DNA from 3 places in the Pseudolabrys sp. FHR47 genome. Region 1 is predicted to be linked to each of the others. Evidence: predicted binding sites of a transcription regulator. Region 1 holds the regulator's gene; each other region holds the start of a gene.
What was found. The regulator HrcA, encoded in region 1, represses chaperone genes, less so after heat shock. The targets are predictions, from matches to a motif close to GTTAGCACTCNCNNNNNGNGAGTGCTAAC.

Region 1 (7,107 bases):
GTCGATCAGTGCGGCCTGCGCGGACGCGACCGTCGGCGAGAGCGCCAACGCGAGCACAAGCGCCAAAAGCGTAACGATACTTTTCATTGTCGTTCTCCTTTATTTTGTGCCGTTTACTTAACAACGACTTTGCCGTGCATGCCGGCTTCGCGATGTCCTGGAATCAGGCAGGCAAATTCAAACGTTCCCGCTTTGGTGAACTGCCACAGCAACTCGCCGGACTTCTTTGTCGCCACGCGCTTGGCATTCGGATCGTCGTGTTCCATATCCGGAAATTTCTGCATCAATAGGGCGTGCTTGTCGTTCTCTTTTGGCGTCGCGAGAACGAACTCATGTTCGAGCTCTCCATGGTTTTCCAGGACGAACTTGATCTGCTCGCCACGTTTCACCTCGACATGGTTGTGGTTGAAGATCATCTTTCCGTCCCCTTCCTTCATCGTGATGACGACGGTGCGCGCCGGCTTCTTGGGATTGCCGGGCTTACCGGCCGAAAAGGCGGCGTGGCTATGGCCGGGCGCACCCGGTTCGGCGGACACTGGCCCCGTCAGGATGGCGAGAGAAAGAACGAGTGTCGGAAGGATCATTGGCCGTATCATTGCAATTTCGCTCCAGTTTGATTGAGGTTGGTTGCTGTGGTTTCACGCGGACGCATTCGTTACGCGTTCAGTGCGACTGACTGAGGGTTGATGTGAGGACATCGCCATCCTCTTCGTTAGTGTTGCCCCCCTTGACGGTTGGTTCGCGGTTTCACGACCGAGAGTTCGACATTGCCTGGCTTGGTGGAATTGTCGCTACGACGCATGGCGTCGGGTATGTCGCCCTTGACCTCATAGGCCACAGTTCCCGGCGGATGCTTGTAGGGGCCGGGGTCCTTGTAGTCGTCGCGCGCGAGGCCTTCGCGCACCTTCACCACCGAGAACATGCCGCCCATTTCGAGCGGCCCGAACTGGCCGAAGCCGGTCATCATCGGCAGCGTGTTGTCGGGCATCGGCATTTCCATCGTGCCCATTTCCGCCATGCCTTCCGTTCCCATCGGCATATAGTCCGGTAACAGCTTCCGAACAGCCTTGGTGAGATCTTTCTGCGGCGTACCGATGAAGGTCTTCACCTCGTGGCCCATGGCGTTCATGGTGTGATGCGACTTGTGGCAATGAATGGCCCAGTCGCCGGGTTCCTCGGCGGTGAACTCGATCGCGCGCATGCCGCCGACCGGAACATCCGTCGTCACTTCCGGCCAACGCGCGCTCTCGCGTACCCAACCGCCGTCCGTGCCTGTCACCTCGAAATGCGGTCCGTGCAGGTGGATCGGGTGATTGGTCATCGTCAGGTTGCCGATGCGGATACGCACGCGATCGCCTTTCCGTACCACCAGAGGATCGATGCCCGGAAATACACGTGAGTTCCAGGTCCACAGATTGAAGTCGGTCATGGTCATGACCTTCGGCAATGATGTGCCGGGGTCGATGTCGTAGCTCGACATGAGAAAGACGAAGTCGCGGTCGACGCGCCGCTCTTGCGGGTCGCGCGGATGCACGACGATGAAGCCCATCATGCCCATCGCCATCTGCACCATCTCGTCGGCGTGCGGATGATACATGAACGTGCCACTGCGTTTGGCGACGAACTCGTAGACAAAGGTCTTGCCCGGCTTGATGTGCGGCTGCGTCAGTCCGCCAACGCCGTCCATGCCGTTCGGCAAGACAAAGCCATGCCAGTGCACCGTCGTGTGCTCGGGCAACTTGTTGGTGACGAAGATACGCACCTTGTCGCCTTCGACGAATTCGAGCGTCGGGCCCGGCGATTGGCCGTTATAGCCCCACAGCTTCGCGGTCATGCCGGGCGACAGCTCGCGTTCGACCGGCTCGGCGACGAGGTGAAACTCCTTCCACTCGCCGTTCATGCGCCAGGGTAGGGACCAGCCGTTAAGCGTGACGACCGGCTGATAGGCTGGGCCGCTGGCCGGTGTGAGCGGCGGCTGCATGGCCGGTGACGCCGTTGTAACTGCCTCGGGGATCGAGGCGGCCTGCACGCGGCCGCTGATGGCGGCGGCGCCAGCAAGAACAGCCGATGTGCCGATGAGATTGCGTCTTGTGATCATGGTGTCGCTCCGTTCAATGGCCGGCCGGCTCGCCGTCGCCGGCCATGGCGGTTGTGCTGGATGGCGAGTCGCTCGGCGCGCCGGCGCCGCCGATCACGGCCGCTTGCAGATCGGCGCTGGCGAGCCAGAAGTCGCGCAGCGCGTCGACAGCATTGGCGTTAGCGGCGATCCTCTGCCGCGCCTCCGTGAGCAAGGCGAAAACGTCGATTTGCATCGCGCCGTAGCGAAGCATCAGTTCCTCGGAGATCATGTTGCGCAGCGGCAGAACGTCACGCTGATAACGCGCTGCTACGTCATAGCTGGTGCGATAGTTGCGATAGGCCTCGCGCGCCTCTGAACGGGCGTTGACGGCCTTCTGCGCCAGCCGGTTGACGGCTTGCATGTAGGTCTGCTCGGCTTCCCGTGCGCGCGCTTCTCCGAAATCGAAGAGCGGCACCTGCAAGGTCAACTCGAAGCCACTCTGATGCTTGTGCTCGCCCGTCGCCCGTTCTTCGACCCTTTTGTCGAGGTAGCCGCTTTCGAGCACGTTGACGAAGCGCGTGGTCTTGGTGAGCCCGTAGGACTTCGCAAGCGAGTCGAGTTCGCTTCGGGCGATCTTGAGATCGACGCGGCTGTTGAGCGCTTCTTCTTCGACCGTCTTCATCGCCGGCGGCCGGTTCGGCAGCGATGGCAGCCGCGACGGCAACTTGAAAGCGAGATCCTTGCCGGAGAGGCCGAGTGCGCGCACCAGCCGTTCGCGTTCGGAAGTGGCGCGCTGCCGCGCCCGCGCAAGCTCGGTCGTCAGTTCCGTGTGCAGCAATTGCTGCCGCGATTGGTCGAGCTTGTTCATCGCGCCGCTCGCAGTCATGCGCTTGGCAAGCTCGGCGGTCGTGGAAGAAGCTTCGCTTGACTGCTCGAGCAAGCCGACAGCCTGCCGCGCGGCCACGGCACGGTAGAACGCTTTTCGTGCATCCGATGCGACGCGTAGCGTTTCGAGCGCGGCGGCAAGTTGCGCGCGATGGAAACGTTCGGTGGCGATTTCCGCCCGTGCCGGCAGTGTCAAAAGCGCGAGAATATTGGCGGCGATCTTGCGCTCGATCTCGATTTCCGCCGCGCCGCTGAGCCGCGAGATGGAGATGGACGGGTTGGGCGGCAGCGATTGTTGGACGCGTTGGGCTTCGGCGATGCCGAGCTCATTATAGGCTGCCTGCAGGCCGCGATTGTTGAACAAGGCGATCTGCACGGCCGTATCCGCGTTCAAGGTTCGCTTGAGCAGGTCGTCGACCTTGACTCGCGCGGCGTCGGCATCTTCGTCGTTGCGGATCGCGACGACATCCTTGCGCAAATGCCGCGCGGCGATGTCAGTCGTTACGCTCATGCCGCCGTCGGGCGAGAAACTCGCGCAGGCCGGCAAGAGCAGCAGGGCAGAAAAAGAGAGCAATTGCGTCTTATGACGCCACAGCGTCGACCACCGTCTAAAGACAGTGGCCCGCACACACGTAGGGGCGGACATTCGAATTCCTTATCCGTCGATTGATGAAGCATGCGCGTGGCGGGTCACGCCACGCGACGGCTAGGTCAAATCGCGGAAAGGTTCCGTGGAGGCCGGTCGATGCCGCCGGAATCGTGGCCCAACAAGCTCGTGGCCGTGGGCATCGCTACTTGCGACAGGGCAAATAAATGTGCGTCGAGAACGTCGAAAACCGTCGGGGTGGCGGCTGATACGCAGAAGAGGCCGCAGCAGTCGGCGGGTGCAGTCTGATCGTTGCTGCCAGAAGCCGACGCGGCCTGATTCGCGTCCTCATGCGCCGCTGTCGCATGATCGTGGCCGTCATGTTTGTCATGGCTCTGGGGCGTCACAGAACGATGGTGATCGGCAATCACAGTCAAGCAATGGGCGGCCGCGGCGCTGCTGCTGAAGGCAAATGCGGCGGTTGGCCCCACCAAAGTGAGGGCATAGAGCGCGACCGCCAGGGTCGCGGCCCGCTTCCGCCACTGATTGGTTAACCGCGCGAACAAGGGTCGAATGCCGTCCTGTGGAAGCCGAACCGGTGGCTCACTACCGGGGGAAAATGGCATTGTTGTGCCCGATCCTGCAAGCCCAGCTTGAATAGAAGCATGTTAATGGTCAATTCTGGGGCAAGGAGTTAGACCAGTGGCTTCCCACGACGTCCCGATCGGCTCTTCGCAGGTCAGCCTCGCCGCGCTGAACGAGCGCTCGCGCGAGATTTTCCGCTCGATCGTCGAGAGCTACCTGACCACCGGCGAGCCGGTGGGCTCGCGGAACCTGTCGCGCATCCTACCGATCACCTTGTCGCCCGCCTCGGTGCGCAATGTGATGTCGGACCTGGAACACCTCGGTCTCGTCTTCGCCCCGCATACCTCGGCCGGCCGGCTGCCGACCGAACTCGGTCTGCGCTTCTTCGTCGATGCACTGATGCAGGTCGGCGACCTCACCGAAGAGAACCGCCGCAACATTGAAGCGCAGGTCGTCGGTGCCGGCAGCGGCAAATCGGTCGAGGCGGTGCTGACCGAAGCCTCGCAAATGCTGTCGGGCCTGACGCGCTCGGCCGGCGTCGTGCTGACCGCCAAGGCGAATGCACGGCTCAAGCATATCGAGTTCGTGCGGCTTGAGCCGGAGCGTGCGCTCGCCGTGCTGGTCGGCGAGGACGGGCAGGTGGAAAACCGCGTGCTCAACGTGCCCGCCGGCCTGCCGACATCGGCGCTGATCGAAGCGGCGAATTTCCTCAACGCGCATATCCGCGGCAAGACCTTGTCGGACCTGCGCGCCGAGATCGAGGCGACCCTGGCGCAAGGTCAGGCCGAGCTCGATCAATTGACGCAGAAGATCATCGCGGCGGGCCTCGCCAGCTGGTCGGGCGGCGAGACCGACGCGCGCCAGCTCATCGTGCGTGGGCATGCCAATCTGCTCGAGGACCTGCATGCGCTGGAAGACCTCGAACGCGTGCGCTCGCTGTTCGATGCGCTGGAGACACAGCGCGGCGTCATCGATCTGCTCGGCCGCGCCGAGGGCGGCGACGGCGTGCGCATTTTCATAGGTTCGGAAAACAAGCTGTTTTCGCTGTCCGGTTCCTCGACCATCGTCGCGCCCTACCGCGATAGTGCAGGGCGTATTGTGGGCGTTATCGGTGTCATCGGACCGACGCGGCTCAACTACGCCCGCATCATCCCGATGGTCGATTACACGGCCCGGGTGGTGAGCCGGCTCTTGTCCGGCGCCGGTCACTAAATACGCGGACTTTAAGGATTTTTCCCCGGTTCGGGGCCGAAAAGCTTGATTTTTGAGGCTGCACGCCTGATATCCGGGGCAAATCTCCCCATCAGTATGAATTGGATCGATAACGATGACGGACCCGACCGCGCGTAAGGCCGAGAACGACAAGTCGGACGCCACGGCGCAGCAAACGCCGAACGCTGCCAATCCGAAGCCCTATGTGATGCCGGACGACCCGGACGACGGACAGACCGATCCGCTCGTGGCCGCGCAGCGCGAAGCCGCCGAGTACAAGGACAAGCTGCTGCGCACGCTGGCGGAGATGGAGAACCTGCGCCGCCGCACCGAGCGCGAAGTCGCCGACGCGCGTACCTATGGCATTACCGGTTTCGCCCGCGACGTTCTCAACGTCGCCGACAACATCAATCGTGCGCTGTCGACGCTGACCCAGGAAGCCCGCGACGCTGCTGATGCGGCGGTGAAGAGCGTTCTCGAAGGCGTCGAGCTCACCGAGCGTGAGCTGCTCAAGTCGCTGGAGAAGTACAACGTCAAGCAGTTCACGCCGCAGGGCGAGAAGTTCGATCCGAATAAACATCAGGCGATGTTCGAAGTGCCGACCGCAGACGTGCCCCCCGGTCATGTCGCGCAGGTGATCCAGTCCGGCTACACAATCGGTGAGCGCGTGCTGCGCCCGGCACTGGTCGGCGTGTCCAAGGCTGCGCCGAAGCCGGCGCCGGCAAGCGACACTTCGCAGCCGAGCGGCGCCGGCAAGTAAGGTCGGCTTCTTCCGTCAGAGGATGACCGCCATGACCGCGCGCCGCGCATAACCGGCACGCGCTAAGCCGTTGTTTTTACAAAAGTCCGATCTGCGACATATTGTCGCTAGTTTAGATTCGTTCTAAGTATCTGATTTGTAATGTTTTTCTTGTTGACCCGGCTCCGGCGAGGGGATCACAGTCCGCGCGGCATTCATCGCGACAGGAGCTGCTCCTATGCCCATCACCGGCGTCACCGCCCGTCTTGCGAAGCTCGGCTACGCCATCCTGGTCGCCACCGCGATCTTTGCACCGGCCCATGCCGCAACGATGCCGGACGGCATCAAGGCCTATAAGCCTTACATCGTCGCGCACATCGACGCGGCCATTGCCGGCGCCAGGGAAATGCAGACTGCGGCGAAGGCCGGCGACCTCAAGGCGGCGCAGGCGGCCTGGATCAAGTCTCGCAAGGGCTGGGAGGCGATGGAGCCGGTGACGTCGATTTACTTCGGCGATCTCGACAAGCTCGTCGACGCCTGGCCGGACGGCAAGACCGGCTATCACGCCATCGAAGTCGTGCTGTTCTCGGCGGGCAAGACCGACGGTCTCGACAAGCCGATCGCCGATCTCATCGCCAACATGGACAAGTTCGAGAAGCGGGTGAAGGCGCCGGCCTTCGCCTTCGCGCCGCAGAAGTTGCTCGAGGGCACGGCGAACCTTGCCTATGAGGTTGGCGAGGAGAAGTCGGGCGGCGGCGAATCGCCTTATGCCGCGACCTCGATCATCGACATGCAGGAGAACGTCGCCGGCATCGAGTTTGCCTGGAACACCGTGTTTGCCGACACGCTGAAGAAAAAGGATGCCAAGCTCGCCGGCATCATCGATGAGCGCACGCAAAACCTGAAAAAGCTGGTCGGTGTCGCCGACATCAAGAGCATGGAGGCCAAGAAGGTCCACATCGCCGGTGAAGAACTGGCTGCGTTGATGCTCACCGCGGCGCCCAAGCTCGGCCTCAAGCCGTTCAAGGTCGGCGACGAGGA
Region 2 (7,107 bases), 1.6 Mb from region 1:
CACCTTGGCTTCATGGATGAAGTAGATGAAGGCATCGCGTGGCTTTTTCGGCGCGGATTTCTTGTCGACGCGCGGCAGGTCGGCTGGGTCGCCGCCTTTAACCCAGACCCTGGCGCGATCGGCCCATTGGTCGAGCGCCTTGGGCGGGTAGCCGGCCTTGAGCTTTTCATCGCCTTTCTGCAGCCGGGCATAGACGAAGTCGGCGGTGATGTCGGCGATCTCGGTATAGGTCTCGTGCTCGGCGTAGCAGATGGCGACGCCTTTCTTGCGCGCCAGCGCGATGAACTCCGGCGATTTGAAAGTGTCGTTGCGCACCTCGACGACATGGCGCAGCGCACGACCGTCGAACTTGTCCGGCAGCAGATCGAGGAAGGAGCCGAAATCGGCGGCGTCGAATTTCTTGTGCGGCGCGAACTGCCAGAGCAGGGGACCGAGCTTGGGGCCGAGCTCGGTGATGCCGGAGTCGAGAAACCGTTTGATCGAGTCGCCGGCTTCCGCCAGCACGCGACGATTGACCGCATAGCGCGGCCCTTTCAGCGAAAACACGAACCCGTCCGGCACTTCTGAGGCCCATTTGGCGAAACTGGCCGGCTTCATTGTCGAATAGAAGGTGCCGTTGACCTCGATCGAGGTCAGATGTTGCCCCGCATATTCGAGTTCGCGCGCATGCGGCAGGCCTTTGGGATAGAAAACGCCGCGCCACGGCTCGTAGGTCCAGCCGCCGACACCGACGTAAGCCTTTGCCATGTAAGGTTTCATTAAGGTTTTCGTCACGTTATCTACACAATCGGGGTCTATAGAATAGGGCAAGCGGCGCCGGATTGCTCAAGCGATCTGCGCCCAGACGGCCACGATAAGATCGACGACGGCGGATGTACCCGCGTTTGATCTTCTCCGTGGTCGTTTTCGTTTTTGAGTGCGCATCGGTCATGTGTCGCAGGCTACTGCGTCCGCCGATCCCGTCCACCCGATTTCTCCTCTTTGAAGCCACGTCTTACGCCGAGGTCGTGGAACCGAGCCGCGCATTGGCGGCGCGTAGCGCCGCGTTTTCTTCCTCCAGCGACTTGATGGTGTGGAACAGCCGCGCGGTCGACAGTTGCAGGAAGTAGAAGCCGAAGGTCGGGTTCTGGAAATAAAGCTGCATCACGTGATCGTAGGAGACGGCCAAAGTCTCGCCGGTCTCGATACATTCGATGGTGGCCGTGCGGGCCTTGCCGGGTTCGAGCAGGCCGAGCTCGCCGATGATGCCGCCAGCGCCGATGTCGATGCCGCGTTCGACTACACGGAACCGCCCCGACATGATGAAGTGCAGTTCGCTTGCGGGATCGCCCTTCTGAAACAAGGTCGTTCCGGCATCGAAGTGACGCTTGGTCGTGAACGGCTTGAGCCAATCCAGCGATAGATCGCCATTGGCGGCGTCGTTGACCTGACGGATCAGGCGCTTCATCTGCCAGAAGCGCAGGGCGTTGATCGGGAACAGGATGATGTTGAGGATCAGTGTCGGATAGATCGCGGCCAGCGTCGACCACAGGATGAACAGGCAATTGGTCGTCATCGCCACGACGCGCAGCGGGATCATCGTCTTCATCATGTAGCCGATGATGTTGAGGATGACGGCCGCGGCCGATACGAGCATGACAAAGTCGATGTCGTTCAGCGACGTAGGAAAGTGCATTGCCAGGTTTTCCGAGGGCGATTGTGACAGTGATGCGACAGCGGGCAAATGGAGAGTCGTCAGCCTAGCGGATGTGACGTGGCCCGCAATTGCCGCGGCGTGAATTTCCGACGGCGGCACAGGGTTCCAAAGAGAAAAGGCCCGGGATTTCTCCCGGGCCTTCGTTTTTGTGTCGCGTGACGCGGACCTTAGAAGTCCATGCCACCCATGCCGCCCGGCATGCCGGCCGGAGCGCCACCGGCGCCCTTCTTCGGCGGCAGTTCGGCAACCATCGCCTCAGTGGTGATCAGCAGGCCCGCGACCGACGCCGCGTCCTGGATCGCGCAGCGCACGACCTTCGTCGGGTCGATGATGCCCTTGGTGAGCATGTTGCCGTATTCCGCGTTCTGGGCGTCGAAGCCGTAGGAATACTGATCCTTCTCGAGGATCTTGCCGACGATGACCGAACCGTCCTCGCCCGCGTTGAGGGCGATCTGGCGGGCCGGGGCCTGGATCGCCTTGCGGACGATCTCGACACCGTGCTTCTGGTCTTCGTTCTGGGTCTTGATCTTCTTGAGGGCCTCGACCGAACGCAGCAGCGCGACGCCGCCGCCCGGCACGATGCCTTCCTCGACCGCGGCGCGGGTCGCATGCATCGCGTCATCGACGCGATCCTTGCGCTCCTTCACCTCGACCTCGGTCGCGCCGCCGACGCGGATCACCGCGACGCCGCCGGCGAGCTTGGCCAGACGCTCCTGCAGCTTCTCGCGGTCGTAGTCCGAGGTGGTTTCCTCGATCTGCGCCTTGATCTGCTGAACGCGCGCCTCGATGTCGGCCTTCTTGCCGGCGCCGTTGACGATCGTGGTGTTCTCCTTGTCGATCGACACCTTCTTGGCGCGGCCGAGCATGTTGATCGTCACGTTCTCGAGCTTGATGCCGAGGTCTTCCGAGATCGCCTGGCCGCCGGTCAGGATCGCGATGTCCTGCAGCATGGCCTTGCGGCGATCGCCGAAGCCCGGCGCCTTGACGGCCGCGACCTTGAGGCCGCCGCGCAGCTTGTTGACGACGAGGGTGGCGAGGGCTTCGCCTTCGATGTCCTCGGCAACGATGAGCAGCGGCTTGCCGGTCTGCACCACGGCTTCGAGCAGCGGCAGCAGTTCCTGCAGGCCCGACAGCTTCTTTTCGTAGATCAGGATGTAGGGGTCGTCCATTTCAACGCGCATCTTGTCGGCGTTGGTGACGAAGTAGGGCGAGATGTAGCCGCGGTCGAACTGCATGCCTTCGACGACGTCGAGTTCGGTGTCGAGGGACTTGGCTTCCTCAACGGTGATGACGCCTTCGTTGCCGACCTTCTTCATCGCTTCGGCAAGGAACTTGCCGATTTCGCTGTCGCCGTTGGCCGAGATGGTGCCGACCTGGGCGATTTCCTCGTTCGATGTGACCTTCTTGGAGTTGGCCTTGAGGTGTTCGACGATGGCTTCGACGGCGAGGTCGACGCCGCGCTTCAAATCCATCGGGTTCATGCCGGCGGCAACCGCCTTCGAACCTTCCTTGACGATCGCCTGGGCGAGGACGGTCGCGGTGGTGGTGCCGTCGCCGGCGAGATCATTGGTCTTCGAGGCGACCTCGCGGACCATCTGCGCGCCCATGTTCTCGAACTTGTCCTCGAGCTCGATCTCCTTGGCGACGGTGACGCCGTCCTTGGTGATGCGCGGGGCGCCGAACGACTTGTCGATCACGACGTTGCGGCCCTTCGGACCGAGCGTGACCTTCACGGCGTTGGCGAGGATATCGACGCCGCGCAGCATGCGGTCGCGCGCGTCGACGGAGAATTTGACGTCTTTGGCAGCCATTGTTTGATCCTCTGTTTCCTAGACCCTCATCCTGAGGAGCGGCTTTAGCCGCGTCGCGAAGGATGAGGCCGATGAGTTCATTGCTCCCGTCCTTCGAGACGCCTGCCTGCGGCAGGCTCCTCAGGACGAGGGTTGTCCCTGCTTAGGCGGCCTTCTTCTTGGCCGCGACGCCCTCGAGGACGCCCATGATGTCGGACTCTTTCATGATCAGGAGATCCTGACCGTCGATCTTGACCTCGGTGCCCGACCACTTGCCGAACAGCACGATGTCGCCGACCTTGACGTCGATCGGGGTGAGCTTGCCGCTTTCGTCGCGGCCGCCCGGGCCGACGGCGATGACTTCGCCCTGGCTCGGCTTTTCCTGCGCGCTATCGGGGATGATGATGCCGCCGGCGGTCTTCTGCTCGGCGTCGATGCGCTTGACGACGACACGGTCGTGAAGCGGGCGGAACTTCATGGCAAACCTCCTAAGACTGAGTTTTTTGACGTTCCCGGTGTCGGGACATGGTCCCCTCCGACACCTCGCAACCGAGATGGGAGAAGCATTTTGGGCCCGCAAGAGGGCTTCGGAAATTTTTTAGCACTCATTTGATGGGAGTGCCAACAATTCCGCCAAGGCCCTGAAATTCAATGGTTAACAGCAGGGGTGGGTAGGGTGAGGCGGGTCGGGATGCGCATTGCGGGGAGGTGCCGCTGGAGCCACGACAGCTTTCGGGAAACGGCCGGGGCAGGGCGTTGTTAGCAGGTTGCGGCGTCTGCTGCTAACGCATTGATTTTAAACAGTTTGTTCATCAATTCGGCTTGCAATGAACCGTGCCGGGACTGGAAAATTATCGTCCGCTTGCTGCAATGGAGGACGGAATGGGTTCGACGGTTTCGAGTGACTTTGTCAGGCAGGTCGAGGGCTACGGGCTGACCACGGCGCACATCCTTTACCGCCGCCCCGATCATCGCTGGTTGCTGCAATCCTATGTCTGGCAGGCCTACGACCTGTTTCCCAAGTTTCCCGAGCTGCAGCGGTTTCTCGATTTCTGGCAGGCGAAGCTCGAGGGGCCGCTACACTCCGTCCAGGTCGCGCACTGCAAGCTGATCAAGCCGGCGGAGATGCGCAGCGTGAACGGCGAGTTCGTGCTGCATTAACTTGGTCATTCCGGGGCGCGGCCTCTTAAGGCCGCGAGCCCGGAATCCATATCCCCAGTGCTGCGGCTTATGGATTCCGGGTTCGCTCGCTTTGCTCGTGCTCCGGAATGACGGACGTGATTCATCGCCCGCGTTCTTTGATCGGCCCCGGGCAGGCCGCATTTCCTGTCTCCCCGGATTTCGCTTTCGCTCATCCGGGCTACACGCTCTCGATAGAACGAGGGCGCGCGGAACGCCGGGGCTCGAACAGCCCCGCAGCCTCGTGTGAGTGTGAGTTAGATTCACACGAGTTAGTCACCACGGAATTGCCGAGCCTCCGGCGTTCCGCGCGCGGTGTTTCTTAGGTTTGCTCCGCATGGCCCCCGGTGGACTCACGACCTTTCAGGCGAGCCCTTCTTACGTCGGGGCAGCCTATCCACCGCTGTGGGATTTCTTCAGGACGTGAGGCAACCTCCCGTCACCCCACGCCCAGTTACACTCCCCGTTGCGCGCGGTTTAGCGCGCCAGGACCGATGCGGCTTGGACCGCCGGGAGGGGAAACTGCGCCGCATCTCCGACGCCCCAACCCGGCCACCGCTCCCCGCCCCAGCATCTGAAGATGCTGTACAGACACCCCTCGCTAGATGGGGCGGGATGGATGGGAATATAGGGCTAGGCTGGCGACAGAGTCAATAGTCCTAGGAATATTATTTTAAGCACCTGTCGCCCCCGCGAAGGCGGGGGCCCATAGCCACAGCGCCATCGAGAGGTCAGGGCGTATGGGTCCCCGCCTTCGCGGGGACGACGTCACCGCGATCTCGCTTCCTCTCCCTCAAGGGGAGAGGGGAAGCGAGAGCGTGCGGCGAGGCATTAGCAGTACTTCCATCACCAACCGTTATCGACGCCATTCACAAATGTGCGTCCGCCATGTGCCAATCAGGCTTGTCCGAACCCGCGCCCATTGCCATGTCACGTGTCCCGCCATCGAGCCCAGCGCGCCATGCCCGTCAACGATCAACTCTCTCGCTACGGGCTGCTGCTCGGCAATTTCGCGACGGGCCTGTCGGTGCTGGCGCCGGCCGGCATGCTGGCGATCCTCGCCGACGGTCTCAATGTCGGCATCCGCGACGCCGGCTTGCTGGTGACCTTCGGCGCTATCGTCCTGTGCATCGGCTCGCCGGTGGTGGCCTGGCTGACGACGCGCATCGACCGGCGCACGCTCCTCGTGACAACGCTGGCAGTGATGGCGGCGGGGCAGGCGGCCATGGCGCTGGCGCCCAACTACGGCACCGTGCTGGCGCTGCGTCTGGCGATGCTGGCGGTCGCCGCCGTGTTCACGCCGCAAGCGGCGAGTGCGATCGGCCTGATGGTGTCCGACCGCGCCCGTCCCGGTGCGATCACCTTCATCTTTCTCGGCTGGTCCCTGGCGGTGGCCGCCGGCCTGCCGCTCATCACTTTGATCGCGGCTTATGCCGGATGGCGCGGGGCTTTCGCGTTCTCGGCTTTCGCGTCGCTGGTGCCGTGCATCATGCTGGCCATCGCATTGCCACGGCGGCTGATCGGACCGCCACTGTCGCTTGGCAGCTTCGTGCTGCTGATGCGCAACGCCAAGATTCCGATGCTGCTCACGATCACCATCCTGTTCATCGGCGGCCAGTTCATGGTCTTCGTTTATCTCGGGCCGCTGCTCAGCCAACTCGCCGGCGCCAGCCACGGGACCATCGGCATGATCTTCGCGCTGTATGGCGTGATGGGTTTCGTCGGCAATATTGTCGCAACGCGGATCGTCGGCCGGCTCGGCGGCTGGAAAACGTCGGTGATATTCCTGAGCTGCAATCTTCTCGGACTTCTGTTGTGGAGCGCCGGCGCCGGTGTGCTGGCATTGATGACAGCGGGCATGTTTTTTCTGGGGCTCGGCTTTTCTGCCAGCAACTCAATTCAGCAGGCGCGGCTGGTGCAGGCGGCGCCCGAGCTTGCCAGTGCGTCGGTCGCGCTCAACACCAGTGGCGTTTACGTCGGCCAGGCCATCGGTTCCGGCCTCGGCGGCGCCCTGTTCAGCGCCGGATTGTTGCGCGAGCTCGGTATGGTCGGCGTCATCTTCGTCGCGATGGCCATCGTCATCTGGGCGCTGACGCGCGATCGTACGGTGCGCGTTTCGGTACCGTGATCTTTCAAGGGTGACAAGAATACCATTCGCCTTATCGAATTACCGCATCGGACCCGATGCGGTAAGCAACATCTAAATCAAATGCCGAATACTTCGCACATCGTTTCAGCGTGATTTAAGAGCTCTGCGCTCATATGGCGGTTGGAGGAAACAACCGTCATGCCGTACGAAATTGCGTCGCTGAACGACCCGTCATTCACGCTCGCCGACGACCTGGCGAGCCTCGCCGCCGAACGTTCATCGGACAAGCGAGTCGAACTGCTCAGACGGATCGCGGAGGCCTACGCGACGCACGCCGAGCCGCCCGTGGCGAC
Region 3 (7,107 bases), 1.1 Mb from region 1:
CGCCAAAGGCGACGACGCACGGCTGTTGCGCACGGCGAACTGGCTGGTCGAGCAGTTGGAAGAGTAACGGTTTGCGGCAAGGTCGCGCGGCGGCGCGCTGACGTCGCTATTTCTTGTTGCGGACGAACAGCGGCTTCCAGTCGTCGCCCCAGAACGCCCACAGCATCAGGGCGAGGCCGATCAGCGTGCAGATCCACAGCGGCAGCGCTGCGAGCTTGCCGGCGACCAGCACCATATAGCCAATCATGATGACGGCCCCGATCAGGGCGGTGATTGCATCTGCCATGAGGAGCCTCGACCTGTCGTTTCCCGTGCGATGTTATTTGGCGATAGTTTAACGCCTGCGGCGCGCCGCGCACTACAATTTTTGCGGGCTGTCATGCGCCTTTCGGCGGTGCACCGAGGTGCTCGGTGAAGAAGGCGATGGTGCGGCTCCAGGCCAGTTCCGCCGCCGCCTTGTCGTAGCGGTTGCCGGTATCGTTGTTGAAGGCGTGGTTGACGTCCGGATAGACGTGAATCGTAAAGCGTTTGCCGGCGGCCTTCAGCGCCTCCTCATAGGCCGGGATGCCTGCGTTGATACGGCTGTCGAGGCCGGCATAGTGCAGCAGGAGCGCGGCCTGGATTTTCGGCGCGTCCGCGGCGGGTGCTTGGGAGCCGTAATAGGCAACGCCGGCTTTCAGCTCCGGCGACAGCACGGCGATGCGGTTCACCATCCCACCGCCCCAGCAGAAGCCGACGGCACCTACGGCACCGGTTGAACCTTCGTGTTTGGCGAGAAACGGCACCGCGGCGGCGATACGCTGCGCCGTCTCCGCGGTGTTGAGCGAGCCGATCATCTCGCGGCCCTTGTCCTCGTCGGCCGGCGTGCCGCCGAGCGGTGACAATGCGTCGACGCCGAAGGCGAGAAAGCCGGCCAGCGCCAGCCGGCGCGTCACGTCCTCGATATGCGGATTGAGGCCGCGATTTTCGTGGATGACGAGGACCGCCGGCCTTTTCGCGTCGCCCTTAAGGCGCGCCAACGTGCCGGACATCCGGGTGCCGCTCGCGTCGTAGGACGCCTTCTCGATCGCGAGGCGCGGATCGTCGGCGGCCACGATGGCGGCGCGGGCATAGTCGTTCTGCAACAGCGGGAGCATTGCCGTGGCGGCGGCAACCGAGCCCGCGATCGCGGTCAGCCGCTCTATGAAGGTGCGGCGATCGATAAGGCCGTGCGTAAAGCTGTCGTAAAGGTCGACGACCTTCTGATCGATGCGCGGTTCCATGAACGTCTCCCGGTTGCGGCTGGGTTTCATATTATGGCGCGCCTGCCGCGCCGGGATGCGCGAAAGCGCCGCAGCGTCGTCAAATATCCGTCATGCTGTGGGCAGCGGCGCGCGACGGGGCGATGCGCCATCAAGGCGTCTTGACCCTGCCGTGGCGAGGCTTCATGTCACCGGTATTCCAAAACCCGGCCGCGTCCGCGTCCCGGTCTGTCCGGAGCCGATTATGATGTTCATGCGCCCGTTTGCGCGGCGATCGATGATGGCGGCTGCCTTGTCTCTGCTGACCTTGGGTCTTGGCGGCGGCGCGGCGCTGGCCCAGCAATTTCCGTTTGACCAGGTGCTGGTGCTCGATGCTCCGCGTATCGGACAGGTGAAACGCGTGCCAGTGCTCACCATCGGCGCGGACGGCCGCACCACCGTCGATTTGTGGTGCAAGACCGTGCCGGCTTTGTTCGAGGTGAATGGTGCGGAAATCAGAGTCCAGACCGCGCCGCTGCCCGAGGCGTTGCCGCTCTATATGAGCACGGGGCAATGCAGCCCGGAGCGCATGCAGGCCGACATCGAGCTGCTCGATCAACTGACGCAAGCAAGCGAATGGCAGCGTCAGGGCGACCGCGTAATCCTGAGCGCGCCAGGGGGGACGCCGCTGCGCTTCAGGCTGTCAAGCCACTGACTCCGTCGTCGTAGCGGCGGCACAAACAAAAAGGCCCGGCTTTCGCCGGGCCTTTCATATTTGTCGTGAGGCAGGCGCCTTACATCATGCCGCCCATGCCACCCATGCCGCCGCCCGGCGGCATGGCCGGACCGGCTTCCTTCGGCAGCTCGGCGACCATGGCTTCGGTGGTCACCAGCAGGCCGGCCACCGAAGCGGCGTCCTGCAAGGCGGTGCGCACGACCTTGGCCGGGTCGACGATGCCCTTGGCGACCATGTCGACATACTCTTCGTTCTGCGCGTCGAAGCCGTAGGTCTCCGACTTCTCGTCGAGGATCTTGCCGACCACGATCGAGCCTTCGACGCCGGCATTTTCCGCGATCTGGCGGATCGGCGCTTCGAGGGCCTTGAGCACGATATTGATGCCGGCCTGGACGTCGGCGTTGTCGTTCGACAGACGGCCGACGGCCTTCTTGGCGCGCAGCAGCGCGGTGCCGCCGCCCGGCACGATGCCTTCCTGCACGGCAGCGCGCGTGGCGTTGAGCGCGTCCTCGACGCGGTCCTTCTTCTCCTTGACCTCGATCTCGGTCGCGCCGCCGACGCGGATCACGGCGACGCCGCCCGCGAGCTTGGCCAGACGCTCCTGCAACTTCTCACGGTCGTAGTCCGAGGTGGTCTCCTCGATCTGCGCCTTGATCTGCTGCACGCGCGCCTCGATCTCGGCCTTCTTGCCGGCGCCGTTGACGATCGTGGTCTTTTCCTTCTCGATCACGACCTTCTTGGCGCGGCCGAGCATGTTCACGGTAACGTTCTCGAGCTTGATGCCGAGGTCTTCCGAGATGAGCTGGCCGCCGGTGAGGATGGCGATGTCTTCCAGCATCGCCTTGCGACGGTCGCCGAAGCCCGGGGCCTTCACGGCCGCGACCTTGAGGCCGCCGCGCAGCTTGTTGACGACGAGCGTGGCGATAGCTTCGCCTTCGACGTCCTCGGCAATGATGATGAGCGGCTTGCCCGACTGCACCACAGCTTCGAGCACCGGCAGCATCGCCTGCAGGCCAGAGAGCTTCTTTTCGTGCAGGAGGATGTAAGCGTCCTCGAGCTCGGCGATCATCTTCTCGGCGTTGGTGACGAAGTAGGGCGAGATGTAGCCGCGATCGAACTGCATGCCTTCGACGATCTCGACTTCGGTCTCCATCGCCTTGGCTTCTTCAACCGTGATCACGCCTTCGTTGCCGACCTTCTGCATCGCCTGGGCGATCATCTTGCCGATCTGGACGTCGCCATTGGCCGAGATGGTGCCGACCTGGGCGACTTCGGCCGAGGACGAGACCTTCTTGGCGCGCTTTTCGATGTCCTTGATCACCGCGGCGGTGGCAAGGTCGATGCCGCGCTTGAGGTCCATCGGGTTCATGCCGGCGGCAACCGACTTGGCGCCTTCGCGCACGATCGCCTGCGCGAGCACGGTTGCGGTGGTGGTGCCGTCGCCGGCGAGATCGTTGGTCTTCGAGGCGACTTCGCGCAGCATCTGCGCGCCCATGTTCTCGAACTTGTCCTCGAGTTCGATCTCCTTGGCGACGGTGACGCCGTCCTTGGTGATGCGGGGCGCGCCGAACGACTTGTCGATCACGACGTTACGGCCCTTCGGACCGAGCGTGACCTTCACCGCGTTGGCGAGGATGTCGACGCCGCGCAGCATGCGGTCGCGCGCGTCGCCGGAGAATTTGACGTCTTTGGCAGCCATGTGAGTTTACTCCAATTGATTGGTGCTGGCGGGCGCTTAGCCGACGATGCCCATGATGTCGCTCTCCTTCATGATGAGGAGATCTTCACCGTCGATCTTCACTTCGGTGCCGGACCACTTGCCGAACAGCACGCGGTCGCCGGCCTTGATGTCGAGCGGGATGAGCTTGCCGGTCTCGTCGCGGCCGCCAGGGCCGACGGCGATCACTTCGCCTTCCGACGGCTTTTCCTGCGCGGTGTCGGGAATGATGATGCCGCCCTTGGTCTTCTCGGAGGCGGTGATGCGGCGCACGACGACGCGGTCGTGCAGGGGACGAAACTTGGTTTTGGCCATGGGGACTTTCCTGGGGCTTCTTCGTGGACTGGATCGCGACGGACGAGACGGGCTGAGCCCGGACTTCTAGCGCCGAAGTTCCGGCGCTATGACGGAAAATGCAGGGATCATAACCCCTTAGCACTCATGGAAAGAGAGTGCCAATTGCGCCAGCGGAGATATTGCCTTAAGGGTTGGGTGTCAAGCTGCGGTTGTTCCGCGAATGTGGCCGCATTCAGGGCACAAGTCGTGGGTACCGAGCGTTAAGGCTTTTGCTTGCACCGCCTGACAATGCCCCCCAATGTCGCACGCCTAACTGTTTCCAGGAGTCCCGATGAGCTTTGCTAGCCGCCAAGGTCTGCCCGGCGCCCGCCTGCGGACCGCTCTGGTTCTCGGTGTCATGGCGCTCGGGATCGCAGGCTGCTCGACGACGCCGTCGGCGCCGCCGGAGCCGCCGCCGCCGCCGGTCGTGCCGACCTTGCCGCCCGGCTTCCCGCCGCAGGACATCGTCGGAAGCTGGGGCCTTGCCGCCTATCACCGCGAGGAAGATCGCGTGCGCACCGAGGCAAACGCCGCGGGCCAGTGCAAACAGCCTTATGTCATCACCCTCGGCCCGACCGGCGGCGTCATGATGCATCTGGCCGACCAGTCGACGCCGACCGAGTTGCGCCTCAAGGGCGCGCCGGGCGGCAAGACCTTTATCGGCCCCGATGGCGATCCGCCGGGTAGCCAGCAGGATCGCGAGGTGGTGCAGTTCGATGGCCGCGTCCTCATCCTGCGCTGGATGGATCCCGAGGTTCAGGGCCGCTACGGCAACATGATCTATGTGCGGTGTGCGCCGGAAGGCGCCAAAAAGAAGCCGGCCGCCAAGCCGCGCAAGCCGGCGGCCAAGCCCAAGCCGGCTGCCGCGCCGAAGCCGGCGGCGCGCTAGTTAGTCAATCGCGCATATACTATCGTCGTCATGGCCGGGCTTGTCCCGGCCATCTCGCTTAGGAGGGCATGGTGCCCCACTTGTCGGGATGCCCGGGACAAGCCCGGGCATGACAGTATCTGGTACTGCGCGCTCATGACATTCTCCCACAACTTCCTCACCGGCCCCTGGCGCGCGGTGCCGGTGCTCGGCGTCACGCAAATCCTGGCGTGGGGCGGCATCTACTACACGCCGGTTCTGATCGTGCCGATGATCGCGCGCGAGCACGGCTGGTCGATGTCGTTCGCCATGGGCGGCTTTTCCTTCGCGTTGCTCGCCGCCGGATTGTCGGCGCCTTACATCGGCCGCGCCATTGATCGCTTTGGCGGCCATGTAGTGATGACGGCCGGCTCGCTTACTGGCGCGCTCGGCCTTGTTCTGATCACGATCGCCGAACATCGCGTCGCCTATGTCGCGGTGTGGATCCTGCTCGGCGTGGCATTGTCGGCGAGTCTCTACGACGCGGCCTTCTCCTCGCTCGGCCGCATCTTCGGCGCCGCGGCGCGCCGGCCAATCACGGCGCTCACTCTCGCTGGCGGTTTCGCCTCGACGGTCGGCTGGCCGGCAACGCATTATCTCACCGAGCTGGTCGGCTGGCGCGGCACCTATGTCATCTATGCCGCGCTGCTTGTCGTCATCGCCGCGCCGCTGCATGCGTTCCTCTTGCCGCGCCACCGGTTCGCAGTCGAGGCGCCGCCATCCGACGGCATCAAGGCGCCCGATAAAGTTCTGCCGGCGCGCGGCTGGCCGTTCATGCTCGTCGCCGGCGGCTTTGCGGTTTATGCCTTCGTGCCGTCGGGGCTCGCTGCGCACCTCCTGGCGATCTTCGCGCGCTCCGGTATCGACAGCGACACCGTGGTGTGGATCGGCGCGCTGTTCGGTCCCGCCCAGGTCGGCGCGCGCGTCATCGAATTCGCCTTCGGGCGCAACCTGCACCCGCTTTGGATCGCGCGCATTGCGCTGACGACCCTGTTCGCCGGCTTCGTCATGATTGCGGTCTTCGGCTTTTCGGCCCCGGCTGCGGCGGCCTTCGCCATCATCTTCGGCGGCTCGAACGGCCTCATCACCATCGCGCGGGGTGCGGTGCCGCTGGCGCTGTTCGGCGCCTCCGGTTACGGCCGGCTGATGGGCCGGCTCGCCTTTCCGTTCCTGCTGGTGCAGTCGGCAGCGCCGCTCGTCATGGCCGTGGTAATCGATGGCGCGTCGGACAAGGCGGCCCTTACTTTGGCCTGCGCCTTCGGCACGGCGGCGCTCGTCTGCTTTTATGTGATCAGGCGGCCGGACCGGACGGCGTAGCCGTCAGGCGAACATCCGGTCGATATCGCTCTGGGTGGCGTGGCCGGCATCGCCGGATAGTTTGGGACCGTTGAGAAGGTTGCTGCTCTTCGTCGGCGCATCCTGCGGCTCGGCGGCGGCATGGACACTGTCGCATCGCGCAAGGATGACCTCGAGCTGGCTTTCCACCGAGGCCAGCATACCAATCACCTTGCCAATGTGCTGGCCGGCGATGTCCTGGAAATTGCAGGCTTCGTAGATTTTGACGATCTGCTCCTGAATGTCCTGGGCGAGGCCGCGCTTGAAGTCGTCCGTGAGGCTGGCGGCGAGGGTGCGGGCGCTGTCGTCGGCGGCTTCGGCGGTGCCGAGAATGGTGTCGGTGGCACCGCGCATCGCCGCGACCGCCGCGCTCAGTTCGTCACCGGCACGGACCAGACGGCGTTCCTTCTCATCGCCGATCAGCGCGGAAAGCTCTCGTTTGTTGCGCGCGATCGAGTCCTGGATGACGGCAAGTTCGGCCTTGAGCCCGATCAGCGTTTCGACATTGTCGCTCGCCGACGATGTTGTCGCATGAGACGACGGATTGCGCATGGCAAGGCCGGCGCCCGGCTGCCGCCGCGGCGCGAGCATCGCCTCGATCCTGAACGCCTTGCGTTGCACTTTTTTCGCCCCGTCTGCCGTGTTCAGGTCTACCGCATGGTGAATTAACGCCGCGTTGCAACGCGACAATAAGATCAAACCGGAGCGGAGTTCAGAAACCAGCGGTTAACCAAGGCCGTCCGCATTTTACTCAAAATAAACGCTGGCGCGACGAAGTCCGCTCGCGACCGCGCGGCGCATGGTCCGATTTACCAATCAATGCTTGATTGGGAGTGTGAGCGGACGACGCTTGTCT

Region 2: a site for HrcA is predicted at 4,084-4,112, ahead of E8Q40_RS08950 (co-chaperone GroES). Genes of this name have one in related genera too.
Region 3: a site for HrcA is predicted at 4,105-4,133, ahead of groES (co-chaperone GroES). Genes of this name have one in related genera too.

Annotation. Positions count from the first base shown of each region.
Region 1 is NZ_CP039740.1:255,409-262,515, forward strand. It holds gene E8Q40_RS01235 (copper-binding protein) at 1-87, opposite strand, end outside; gene E8Q40_RS01240 (plastocyanin/azurin family copper-binding protein) at 114-584, opposite strand; gene E8Q40_RS01245 (multicopper oxidase family protein) at 713-2,098, opposite strand; gene E8Q40_RS01250 (TolC family protein) at 2,112-3,590, opposite strand; gene E8Q40_RS01255 (hypothetical protein) at 3,656-4,096, opposite strand; gene hrcA (heat-inducible transcriptional repressor HrcA) at 4,233-5,327, shown strand; gene grpE (nucleotide exchange factor GrpE) at 5,443-6,087, shown strand; gene E8Q40_RS01270 (EfeM/EfeO family lipoprotein) at 6,305-7,107, shown strand, end outside.
Region 2 is NZ_CP039740.1:1,817,360-1,824,466, forward strand. It holds gene E8Q40_RS08935 (DUF72 domain-containing protein) at 1-747, opposite strand, end outside; gene E8Q40_RS08940 (Crp/Fnr family transcriptional regulator) at 995-1,675, opposite strand; gene groL (chaperonin GroEL) at 1,864-3,507, opposite strand; gene E8Q40_RS08950 (co-chaperone GroES) at 3,650-3,964, opposite strand; gene E8Q40_RS08955 (usg protein) at 4,369-4,647, shown strand; gene E8Q40_RS08960 (MFS transporter) at 5,627-6,793, shown strand; gene E8Q40_RS08965 (DUF2336 domain-containing protein) at 6,953-7,107, shown strand, end outside.
Region 3 is NZ_CP039740.1:1,341,167-1,348,273, forward strand. It holds gene E8Q40_RS06665 (amidase) at 1-67, shown strand, start outside; gene E8Q40_RS06670 (hypothetical protein) at 107-286, opposite strand; gene E8Q40_RS06675 (dienelactone hydrolase family protein) at 378-1,262, opposite strand; gene E8Q40_RS06680 (META domain-containing protein) at 1,486-1,935, shown strand; gene groL (chaperonin GroEL) at 2,015-3,655, opposite strand; gene groES (co-chaperone GroES) at 3,692-3,988, opposite strand; gene E8Q40_RS06695 (hypothetical protein) at 4,302-4,898, shown strand; gene E8Q40_RS06705 (MFS transporter) at 5,034-6,233, shown strand; gene E8Q40_RS06710 (protein phosphatase CheZ) at 6,237-6,872, opposite strand.